Regions from separate parts of the Cryobacterium sp. Hz9 genome, predicted to be linked through region 2. Evidence: riboswitches for the same ligand, from Rfam matches in the RefSeq annotation. Region 2 holds a riboswitch; each other region holds the start of a gene.

Region 1 (3,185 bases), on a different contig from region 2:
TGCCTTCTCGGATCGCGAAACCGGCAATCACGAGTGCGGCGATCGCATCCGCCCAGGCCCAGCCGAGCAGGCTGTTCAGTAGCAGCCCGATGAGGAGCGCAGCCGAGAGGTAGGCGCAGAGCAGGGTTTGCCTGGAGTCGGCGACAGCGGATGCGGAGCCGAGCTCTCGGCCGGTGCGACGTTCGAACCAGCTGAGGCAAGGCATCACCATCAGGCTGACCGCCGCGAGCGCAATTCCGACCGGGCTGTGTTCGGGCGTGCGCAGTCCAGTGATCGACAGCGCTGCGTCGACGGTGACGTACGCGGCGAGAGCAAAGAAGGAGAAAGCGATCACCCGCAACGCGACCTTCTCGCGCTGCTCCGGTTGCGGCGCGGCGAACTGCCAGGCGATTGCGGCGGCTGAGAGCACCTCCACGATCGAGTCGAGGCCGAAACCGATGAGCGCTGCTGACGATGCGATGGATCCGGCAGCGAGAGCGATGACCGCCTCGATGAGGTTGTACGTTATGGTGATCGCGACTATCCAGCGGATTCGCCGCTGCAGGAGACGTTTGCGCAGCGGGCTGAGCATCCGACCAGCACGCGTTGAAGTTGCGCTCATACGCCGGCCCCGCAACACAGCGGGACGTTGCAGGCGACGTCCGTGCATTCGTCACCGTCATCGACGGCGAGGACCACGTCGACCAGCGCGACCAGCGCATGTGCCAGGTGCGGGTCTGCGATCTCGTACCGCGTTGCGCGGCCTTCCGGGGTCGCCGCGACGATGCCGCACCCGCGCAGGCAACTCAGGTGGTTGGACACGTTCGAGCGGGTCAGTCCGAGGTTCTGCGCGAGCTGGCCGGGATACCCGGGGGCGTCGAGGAGGCTCAGCAGGATTTTGGACCGGGTCGGATCCGCCAGAGCCCGGCCGAGCCGGTTCATGACATCCACCCGTGACGCAATAGTCAGCATGCACTGACGTTACAGTGATGGCTGACTCATTCGCAAGTGCTCGACAAGCATCGGCACGGTCCGTGCGACTACCTCTGGAGCAGGTCACCGCCCACGGACTCGCCGTAGACGTGCTGCCCGACCGGCCTTCGCGGCGGGAACAAGCGACTCGGTGATGGTGTGTGCGTATAGACTTATTCATTGACACGGGGTGCCCCACACAATGTGGGAGCTGAGATCAATACCCGTTGAACCTGTCTAGTTAGTACTAGCGAAGGAATGTCACCGATGATCGATCGAATCTCCGACCACACGCTGAGGGAAACACCCCGAATCCTCAGTATCGCCGGGACCGATCCAACCGGCGGTGCTGGCATCCAGGCCGACTTGAAAAGCATTGCGGCCAACGGTGGCTACGGGATGGCGGTGGTCAGTGCCCTGGTCGCGCAGAATACGCTCGGGGTGCGCTCGGTGCACATCCCGCCGGTTGCGTTTCTGCGCCAGCAATTGAGTGCCGTGAGCGACGACGTGACCATCGATGCCGTCAAAATTGGCATGCTCGCGGATCTCGATGTGATCAATGAGGTGCGTTCCTGGCTCGACGTGTGCCGTCCTCCGATAGTCGTGCTCGACCCGGTGATGGTCACAACGAGTGGGGACCGGCTGCTCGACCCCTCCGCCGAGCAGGCGCTACGCGACCTGATCCCTCTCGTCGATCTCGTCACGCCCAACGTTCCCGAGCTGGCCGTTCTGCTCGCCGAGCCGCCGGCGGCCGACTGGGCAGAGGCCGTCGCGCAAGGCAGACGATTATCAGCCCGTGCCGGCGTGACCGTGCTGGTCAAGGGGGGACACTTTGACGACACCACCTGCCCGGATGCTCTGGTCAACACCCAGGGCCTGATGGCGCACAGTGTTGTCGAGTTCACGGCACCGCGAATCATAACCAAGAACACCCACGGCACCGGGTGCTCGCTCTCCTCGGCGATGGCGACCGTGCAGGCGAGAACCGGGAACTGGACACAGTCCCTCGCCGAGGTCAAGGACTGGCTCCAGGACGCACTGACCTACGCTGACGACCTCGAGGTCGGGCGGGGAAACGGCCCGATCCATCATTTTCATCGGCTGTTTTCCGAAGCGTCAGCCGCGTCAGCCGCGCCTGCTGATCCGGCGCCGTTCAGCTCGACCCTGTGGCGAGACGTCGAGCTGATCCGCCTGCAAATCTTCGATCTCCCGTTCATCACGGACCTCAGCAGCGGTGCACTGGCAGAAGAAGATTTCTCCTATTACCTCGCCCAGGATGCGCTCTATCTCGCCACTTATGCACGCGTTCTCGCGCATGCCAGCGAGCTCGCGCCGACCGTGAGCGCGCAACGCTTCCTGGCCGATTCTGCAGCGCGGTGCCGCGATGTCGAGTCGGAATTGCACCGAAGCTGGCTTCGGCAGCAACCTGACCCTGACGAGGCAGGCCCGGTGACGACGGGCTACTTGGATCATTTGCTCGCGACCAGTGAGGCCGGAAATTATGCGGTGCTTCTCGCGGCGCTGTTGCCTTGTTTCTGGCTGTACTCGGATGTCGGTGACCGACTGCACGCCGAATTTCTGTCGCGCACCGAAGAGGCGGCGCATCCGTATGCAGCCTGGCTGGAGACCTATTCCGATGAGGAATTCGCCGCGGCCACGCGGCAGGCGATCGCGCTCACCGACGACGTTGCGGCGACGGTCTCGGAATCGGAATGCGCGGCAATGCGCCAGGCGTTTACGACCTCGGCGCGCTTCGAACTCGACTTCTTCGACGCCCCTCGGCAGCTAGTGAAAGCCTGAGATGACCGCGCGGAACGAAGTGCTGTGCGCGCGACTAGCCGAGGGCGGGCAGTCGGGCCAGAAGCCGCTGCGCGGCATCCGTCGGGTCGCTCGCCTCGGTGATCGCGCGCACCACAACCACCCGAGTAGCGCCGGCGTCGACGACCTGATCGATGTTGCCGAGATCGACGCCGCCGATTGCAAACCAGGGACGAGTGCTGTGAGCAGATGCGCTGCGCGCGGCCGCATAGCTCAACAGGTGCGTTCCAACCGCCGCACGACCGGGTTTCGTCGGCGTTGCCCAGACCGGGCCGACACAGAAATAGTCGAGCACGTCGGTGGTCAGGGCGGCATCCACTTGCTCGGTGGTGTGAGTGGACAGCCCGATCAGGGCTGCCGCGCCGAGCAGGCTGCGTGCGGAGGCCAGCGGCAGATCGGTCTGGCCGACATGAAAT
Region 2 (3,185 bases):
CGAGTGACTATCACACGGAGATCGAGCAGGCGGCGTTCGAGGTGAGCAACATGGTGCCGGGTATCGGTCCGAGCCCTGACAAAATGTTGCTAGGCCGGATGTTCGCCTATCCGGATGCGCACCGGGCCCGGATCGGTACCAACTACAACGAGTTGCCGGTCAATACCCCGCATAACGAGGTCCGGTCCTATTCCAAAGACGGCCACATGCGGCATCTCAACCCGGGGGACCCGACTTATGTGCCTAACTCAAAGGGCGGACCAAGCGCGGACACGGAGCGCTTCGGTGAGCCGGCCGGATGGCACAACGACGGTGACATGGTTCGTGCGGCCGCCACGCTGCACGCAGAGGACGACGACTGGGGCCAGGCTGGGACTCTGGTCCGCGACATAATGGACGACGCTGCCCGGCAGCGGCTGGTTAGCAACATCGTAGGCCAGCTTCTCAACGGCGTCAGCGAACCGGTCCTGCTTCGTACCTTCGAGTACTTGCACAACGTGGACAATGCCCTGGGCGACAGAGTTGAGCGCGGCGTGCGCGCCGGATAAAAGCATCCGTTCACAAACTGTTGCTCATGCGGACAATTGTTCCTGGTGTGTGGGCAACAGCTGCCTGCTTCGGCGACACTTGCTAGGGGTGCTCTCAACGGAGTAGGCAAAGTGGTTGTCACGCCCTAGTGGTGGTGTTAGTCATTGGGTTCTCTCTCCATCCGTTAATTTTTTTGCCTGTCTGGCACGAGGAGAGAGAGCCAGAGAGAGAGCCAAAGTGCTGGCCTTCTCGAACGAAATAAGAGTGCCGGCGACCGCGTTCGACAAGGCCGGTAACGAAGGCGCGAAGCGAACTACGGTGACCGGTCAGACAGATAAAGAATTGACAGACAGCAACCGCACAGCGGTCCACGGCCCAAAGGGCCTACCTGTGAGGGCTGAACGTATCAGGGGGTGGCTCGCGAAGCGAATTCGTCGAATATCCGACGCTAAGGCTTTGTGGCGTTCGGTGATGATCCTGCGCAACAACGCTACCGAACCAGCGGGCTGAACCTCGTCCCGCAATCAGGCCCTGGAACCCGGACTACCTCGACCACACCATCACCGGCCTCAACTTCGACACGAGTACCATCGACAGGGAAAACACAAGCCCCTGAGACGCCTGAGGGGACGCTAGCGTCGGATATTCGACGAATTCACGAGCCACCTACTTAGCCCCGCGCCGACCAAGTCGACCAGCCCGGCAGTCTATGAGTTCAGGTTCGTGACGCGAATTCGCTGGTACCAGGCGCTTAGGTATACTCATCTCCAGCGACACGGGGTGCTGACTGTATGACGGTCGGCTGAGATGACACCCGTTGAACCTGATCTAGTTCGAACTAGCGAAGGGATGTCACGGAGAATTACGTGCACCGCATAGGTGCCGGATCTCGTCCTTTCGCCTTACCCAAGGTGAAAAAAATCATGCAAATAGCAGAACAGATTGTCCTGGTCACCGGCGGTGCACGCGGCTTGGGCAAAAGCATCGTGCACGCTTTCGCGGCTCAGGGCGCCCGGGTTGTCATCAACTATCGCAACAGCGCCGCAGCGGCGGAAACCCTGGCTGCCGGCTATGGGCTTGAACACGCTTTTGCCGTACGGGCCGACGTCACCGACCCGGCCCAGGTCGCGGCAATATTCACGCAGGCTCAGGCACATTTTGGGTCCCCTGTGACAACGGTGGTCAATAACGCGTTGGCTGATTTCCGTTTCAACGGCGATGCCCGCTCCGGCGCTGCCGACATCAGTTGGGACGAGTTTGAGGCGCAATTCTCTGGCAGTGTCCGCGGTGCCCTGAACACGACCCAGCAGGCGCTGGCAGGCATGCGCGAGGCCGGGTTCGGCCGCATTATCAACATCGGTACGAACCTGTTCCAAAACCCGGTGGTGCCCTATCACGACTACACTGCCGCCAAGGCCGCCCTGCTCTCCCTGACCCGCACTCTTGCCTCAGACCTTGGCCTGCACAACATCGCCGTGAACATGGTCTCCGGCGGGCTGTTGCGCACCACGGATGCCAGCGCGGCCACCCCCGTGGACGTGTTCGACTTCATTGCCGCGTCCACCCCGCTACGCAGGGTGACAACCCCGGCCGAATTTGCGGATGCGGTACTTTTTTTTGCCTCCCCCTGGGCGCGGTCGGTCACCGGGCAGAACCTGGTGGTCGACGGCGGCCTGGTGATGAACTAGGGCCGCGCCGGTCGTGTCAGCCCCGCGCCAGCTTCACTTCAATGCATTCCTCATGGGTTGTGGCCACCACACGGTGCCGCTTGGCGGCGGCCGCAGTCGCCCATCGAGCAGTTGGGAGACATCAGTTTCTACGAACGGCTCGCCTAAAGCGCCCAACGTGGCCTCTTTGACGCCGTGTTCTTCGCCGACGGGCACGCCGTCGATGATGTGAGCACCGGCCCGTGGTGGTTTCTTGAGCCGTTGACGGCGATGGCCGCGATGGCGCGGGCGACGAGCCGGATCGGGCTGGTCAGCACCGTCTCGGCGACCTTTTACACGCCTTTCCACGCGGCGCGCATGCTTGCATCGGTGGATCACATCAGTAGGGGGCGTATTGGCGGGAACGTGGTCACCCCCATGTTGGCTGCACGATCGAAGAGCCGGTGAGACGGGCGATCGAGACTGAGACGGGGCATATGGACGCCGGTTGCGCTCGCCCTGTTCGCAGTGAGATCACCGAAACTGAACTATCTCAGTACCGAGCCGAGACGCGGCAGACGAGGAACGGTGACTGAGGATGAGGCGCCCGCATCTGGCGGTACGATCACCACCTGCCTGGCTGGTATGTCGCGGCCTGCGGTTCGCACGAGAAGTTCGGCCGTTGGATCGGTGCCTCGTTTTATGACCGCGAGTGCGATCGGCCCTAATTCGAAGTGCCGGGCAACAGAGGTCACCCGGCCAATAGTCCTGTCCTGGCCGTCTCTGTTTGGCGCCACGACGTCGTCTCCGTGCGACGGCAGCACGGTATCTGTATTGTCCGGGTAGAGCATGACGAGTCTGCGCGGTGGATGGCCGATGTTATGAACCTTGGCCACCGTCTGCTGTCCTCGATAACCGCCTTTGCTCAGGTGCACGGCTGTGCGCAACCAATCCAGTTCATGGGGAATGGTTTTGTCATCGACTTCGGTGGCAAGGCTTGGACGCCAGGCG
Region 3 (3,185 bases), on a different contig from region 2:
CGTGCGGGGCGACCTGGGCGGCGAGCGCGAGTGCGGCGTCGGTGGTCAGTACGTCCATTGCTACCTGAAGCTTCATGGGGGTTCTACTTTCTGTTCGTGAGTAAGGGTGGAAGGTTTGTGTAGAGTTGCGCGCCTTATTCGAGGTTCGCGTGGCGTGGCCAGAGCTGCTCGGCCGTAGCCCCGCTCGCCTGCCACAGCGCATGAAAGATTGCGTCGCCCACGAGCAGAACGGACTGCTCGAACAGGCCGCCCGAATACTGGGCTGATACCTGGCCGGCATGGTCCTGCTTGGCGGCCGCGGGAATAACCACGGTCACCGCGGCGAGCCGCCCGAGCGGCGACTCGGGCGCCGTGGTGAGCGCGAGAATGTTCGCGCCGACGCCGTGCGCCGTCTCGGCGGCGCGCACGATGGCTCCCGTCGTTCCGGAACCGCTGGCAACGAGCAGCACGTCGCCCGCCGTGATCGCCGGGCTCGTCACCTCGCCCACCACGTGCACATCAAGGCCGAGGTGCATGAGCCGCATCGCGGTCATCTTCAGAGCCAGGCCCGAACGGCCGGCACCGAGCACGAAGACCCGTGGAGCCGACGCGAGCAGGGTCCCTGCATCGTCCAGCGACGAATCGGATGCCGCTCGGAGCGCGTCGACAACGCGACCGTTCTCTGCAGTAATGATGCCGATGGCATCCGCTACTGCGAGTCGCGCTTGGGTGGTTGTCGTTTCGTTCATAGGACAATCATCCATTCCGCTGAGCGGGAGTGCAGCCCGCCAAATGGGCGGTTTTACTATCCAAACGAATGGCTCCGAGTTGGCTAACAGGGTGGTTCGGATAGGATGACCGCATGACGCTTTCCCCGCCCATCCAGCCCGCGCAAAACTCGCGCACCGCGGCCGCCGAGCGCTCCAAACTCATCGCCGACTTGACCGATGCGCACGCGACCACACTGGAATCATTGCTTGCCGTGCTGCGCTCGAGCAGAACGAGTGACACCGCTGCCCGCCAGAGGGCGACCGAGCTCGCCGCGGCCGCAATGGTCGCGCTGCGCGCGGTGAGCGACCTCGATCGCAGCCTCACCGAGGAACCCGTTGCGCGTGCCTTCGAACGGCTGCGCGATGACCTGCGCCCGCTCGTGCGTTTCGGCGACCTCGACGTACAGTTCGTCGAGCCACCGGTGAACGGGCGTGCGCTGCCCGGCGAGGTCGCCCACGAAGCCAGGGCCATCGTGCGCGGCGCCGTGCTCGCTCTGGTCGAGCAGACCGGTGTCGCCCGGGTGCGTGTGCAGTGGGACTGCGACGGCAGCAACCTGCTCATTCACATTCGCGACGACGGCCCGGGTGACCTCGACGCCGAGGTGGCGAGCGTGCGCCAACTGGCCGCCCGCGTCGTCGCACTCAGCGGCACCCTCAACGTGGAGGCGACGGCGGGGTGGGGATCCGAGATGGCGGTGTCGCTTCCGCTGGACGCGCCGACAGCATCCGTCACGGCCGCCGCGGCCTGGGGGCTCAGCCCGCGCGAACGCGGTGTGCTCGAACTCGTGGCCTCGGGCGCCCGCAACAAGGCAATCGCCGAGACATTGACCATCAGCGAGAACACGGTGAAGTTTCACGTGGCCAACCTGCTGCGCAAGGTTGGCGCATCGACCCGCGCCGAACTGGCATCCCTCGCCCGCTGACCGCTAAGGTGAAAGCGTCAGAAGACACACACCAAACACGGGAGCGCGCACCAGCGAGCTGAGAGGACGGCCAGGGCCGTCGACCGTTGAACCTGTCCGGGTAATGCCGGCGTAGGGAGCTCCACGCAATGCGCACACCTGACGAAACAGCCATGTCAGAAACCGTCACCACCGGCCCGATCAAGGGCAGCAGCAAACGTTACGAACCGGTTCCCACGTGGCCCGGGCTTCACATCCCGGTGCGCCGGGTGCACCTCAGCAACGGCGAACACTTCGATCTGTATGACACGTCCGGCCCGTACACCGACGCTACGGCTACCATCGATCTCCAGAAGGGGCTTCCGCAGATGAGGGCCGGGTGGGAGCATCCGCTGCCCATCGACGGTGCCTCCACCCAGCTGGTCTGGGCTCGGGCGGGTATCGTCACACCGGAAATGGCCTACATCGCCGCCCGCGAAGGCGTCTCGGTCGGGCTCGTGCGCGACGAAGTGGCGCGCGGCCGGGCGGTCATTCCAGCCAACCGCAAGCACCCCGAGAGTGAGCCGATGATCATCGGCAAGGCCTTCACCGTGAAGATCAACGCGAACATCGGCAACTCGGCCGTCACCTCGTCAATCGCCGAAGAGGTGGAGAAGATGGTCTGGGCCGCCCGCTGGGGCGCCGATACCCTGATGGATCTCTCCACCGGCAAAGACATTCACCTCACCCGGGAGTGGATCATGCGCAACTCGCCCATTCCGGTGGGCACCGTTCCGCTTTACCAAGCCGTCGAGAAGGTCAACGGCGACCCGGCACTGCTCACCTGGGAGATCTACCGCGACACCGTGATCGAGCAGTGCGAGCAGGGCGTCGACTACATGACCGTGCACGCTGGCGTGTTGCTGCGCTACGTGCCACTCACAGCCAACCGCGTCACCGGCATCGTCTCGCGCGGCGGCTCGATCATGGCCGCCTGGTGCCTCGCGCACCACGAAGAGAGCTTTCTGTACACCCACTTCGTGGAGCTGTGCGAAATTCTGCGCCGCTACGACGTGACCTTCTCGCTCGGCGACGGTCTGCGCCCCGGCTCGATCGCCGACGCCAACGACGAGGCCCAATTCGCCGAATTGCGTACCCTTGGCGAACTGACCAAAATCGCGAAATCCTACGGCGTGCAGGTGATGATCGAGGGGCCGGGTCACGTTCCGATGCACAAGATCGTCGAAAATGTGCGCCTTGAGGAGGAACTGTGCGAGGAGGCCCCGTTTTATACGCTCGGCCCGCTTGCCACCGACATCGCGCCAGCCTACGACCACATCACGAGCGCGATCGGCGCGGCCATCATCGCCCAGGCCGGCACCGCCATGCTGTGCTACGTCACACCCAAAGAGCACCTCGGGCTGCCCAACCGCGACGACGTGAAGACCGGCGTGATCACCTACAAGATCGCCGCCCACTCCGCCGACCTGGCCAAACAGCATCCGCGCGCCCAGGAACGCGATGACGCCCTCAGCCGGGCCCGGTTCGAGTTTCG

Evidence for each region. Region 2 has a riboswitch for thiamine pyrophosphate ahead of E3N85_RS09525 (3-oxoacyl-ACP reductase). Riboswitches for the same ligand answer to the same signal wherever they lie in the genome.
Region 1: it holds a riboswitch for thiamine pyrophosphate, as region 2 does, so the genes downstream of both, E3N85_RS08445 (bifunctional hydroxymethylpyrimidine kinase/phosphomethylpyrimidine kinase) here and E3N85_RS09525 (3-oxoacyl-ACP reductase) in region 2, are expected to answer to the same signal.
Region 3: it holds a riboswitch for thiamine pyrophosphate, as region 2 does, so the genes downstream of both, thiC (phosphomethylpyrimidine synthase ThiC) here and E3N85_RS09525 (3-oxoacyl-ACP reductase) in region 2, are expected to answer to the same signal.

Annotation. Positions count from the first base shown of each region.
Region 1 covers NZ_SOFC01000014.1:354,737-357,921, reverse strand. The annotation lists gene E3N85_RS08455 (cation transporter) at 1-601, opposite strand, end outside; gene E3N85_RS08450 (helix-turn-helix transcriptional regulator) at 598-951, opposite strand; TPP riboswitch at 1,128-1,227, shown strand; gene E3N85_RS08445 (bifunctional hydroxymethylpyrimidine kinase/phosphomethylpyrimidine kinase) at 1,210-2,751, shown strand; gene thiE (thiamine phosphate synthase) at 2,786-3,185, opposite strand, start outside.
Region 2 covers NZ_SOFC01000019.1:34,259-37,443, reverse strand. The annotation lists gene E3N85_RS09530 (catalase) at 1-548, shown strand, start outside; TPP riboswitch at 1,295-1,395, shown strand; gene E3N85_RS09525 (3-oxoacyl-ACP reductase) at 1,452-2,216, shown strand; gene E3N85_RS16780 (LLM class flavin-dependent oxidoreductase) at 2,391-2,642, shown strand; gene E3N85_RS09515 (folate-binding protein YgfZ) at 2,723-3,185, opposite strand, start outside.
Region 3 covers NZ_SOFC01000006.1:196,911-200,095, reverse strand. The annotation lists gene hxlA (3-hexulose-6-phosphate synthase) at 1-76, opposite strand, end outside; gene hxlB (6-phospho-3-hexuloisomerase) at 135-728, opposite strand; gene E3N85_RS01570 (LuxR C-terminal-related transcriptional regulator) at 842-1,672, shown strand; TPP riboswitch at 1,700-1,807, shown strand; gene thiC (phosphomethylpyrimidine synthase ThiC) at 1,825-3,185, shown strand, end outside.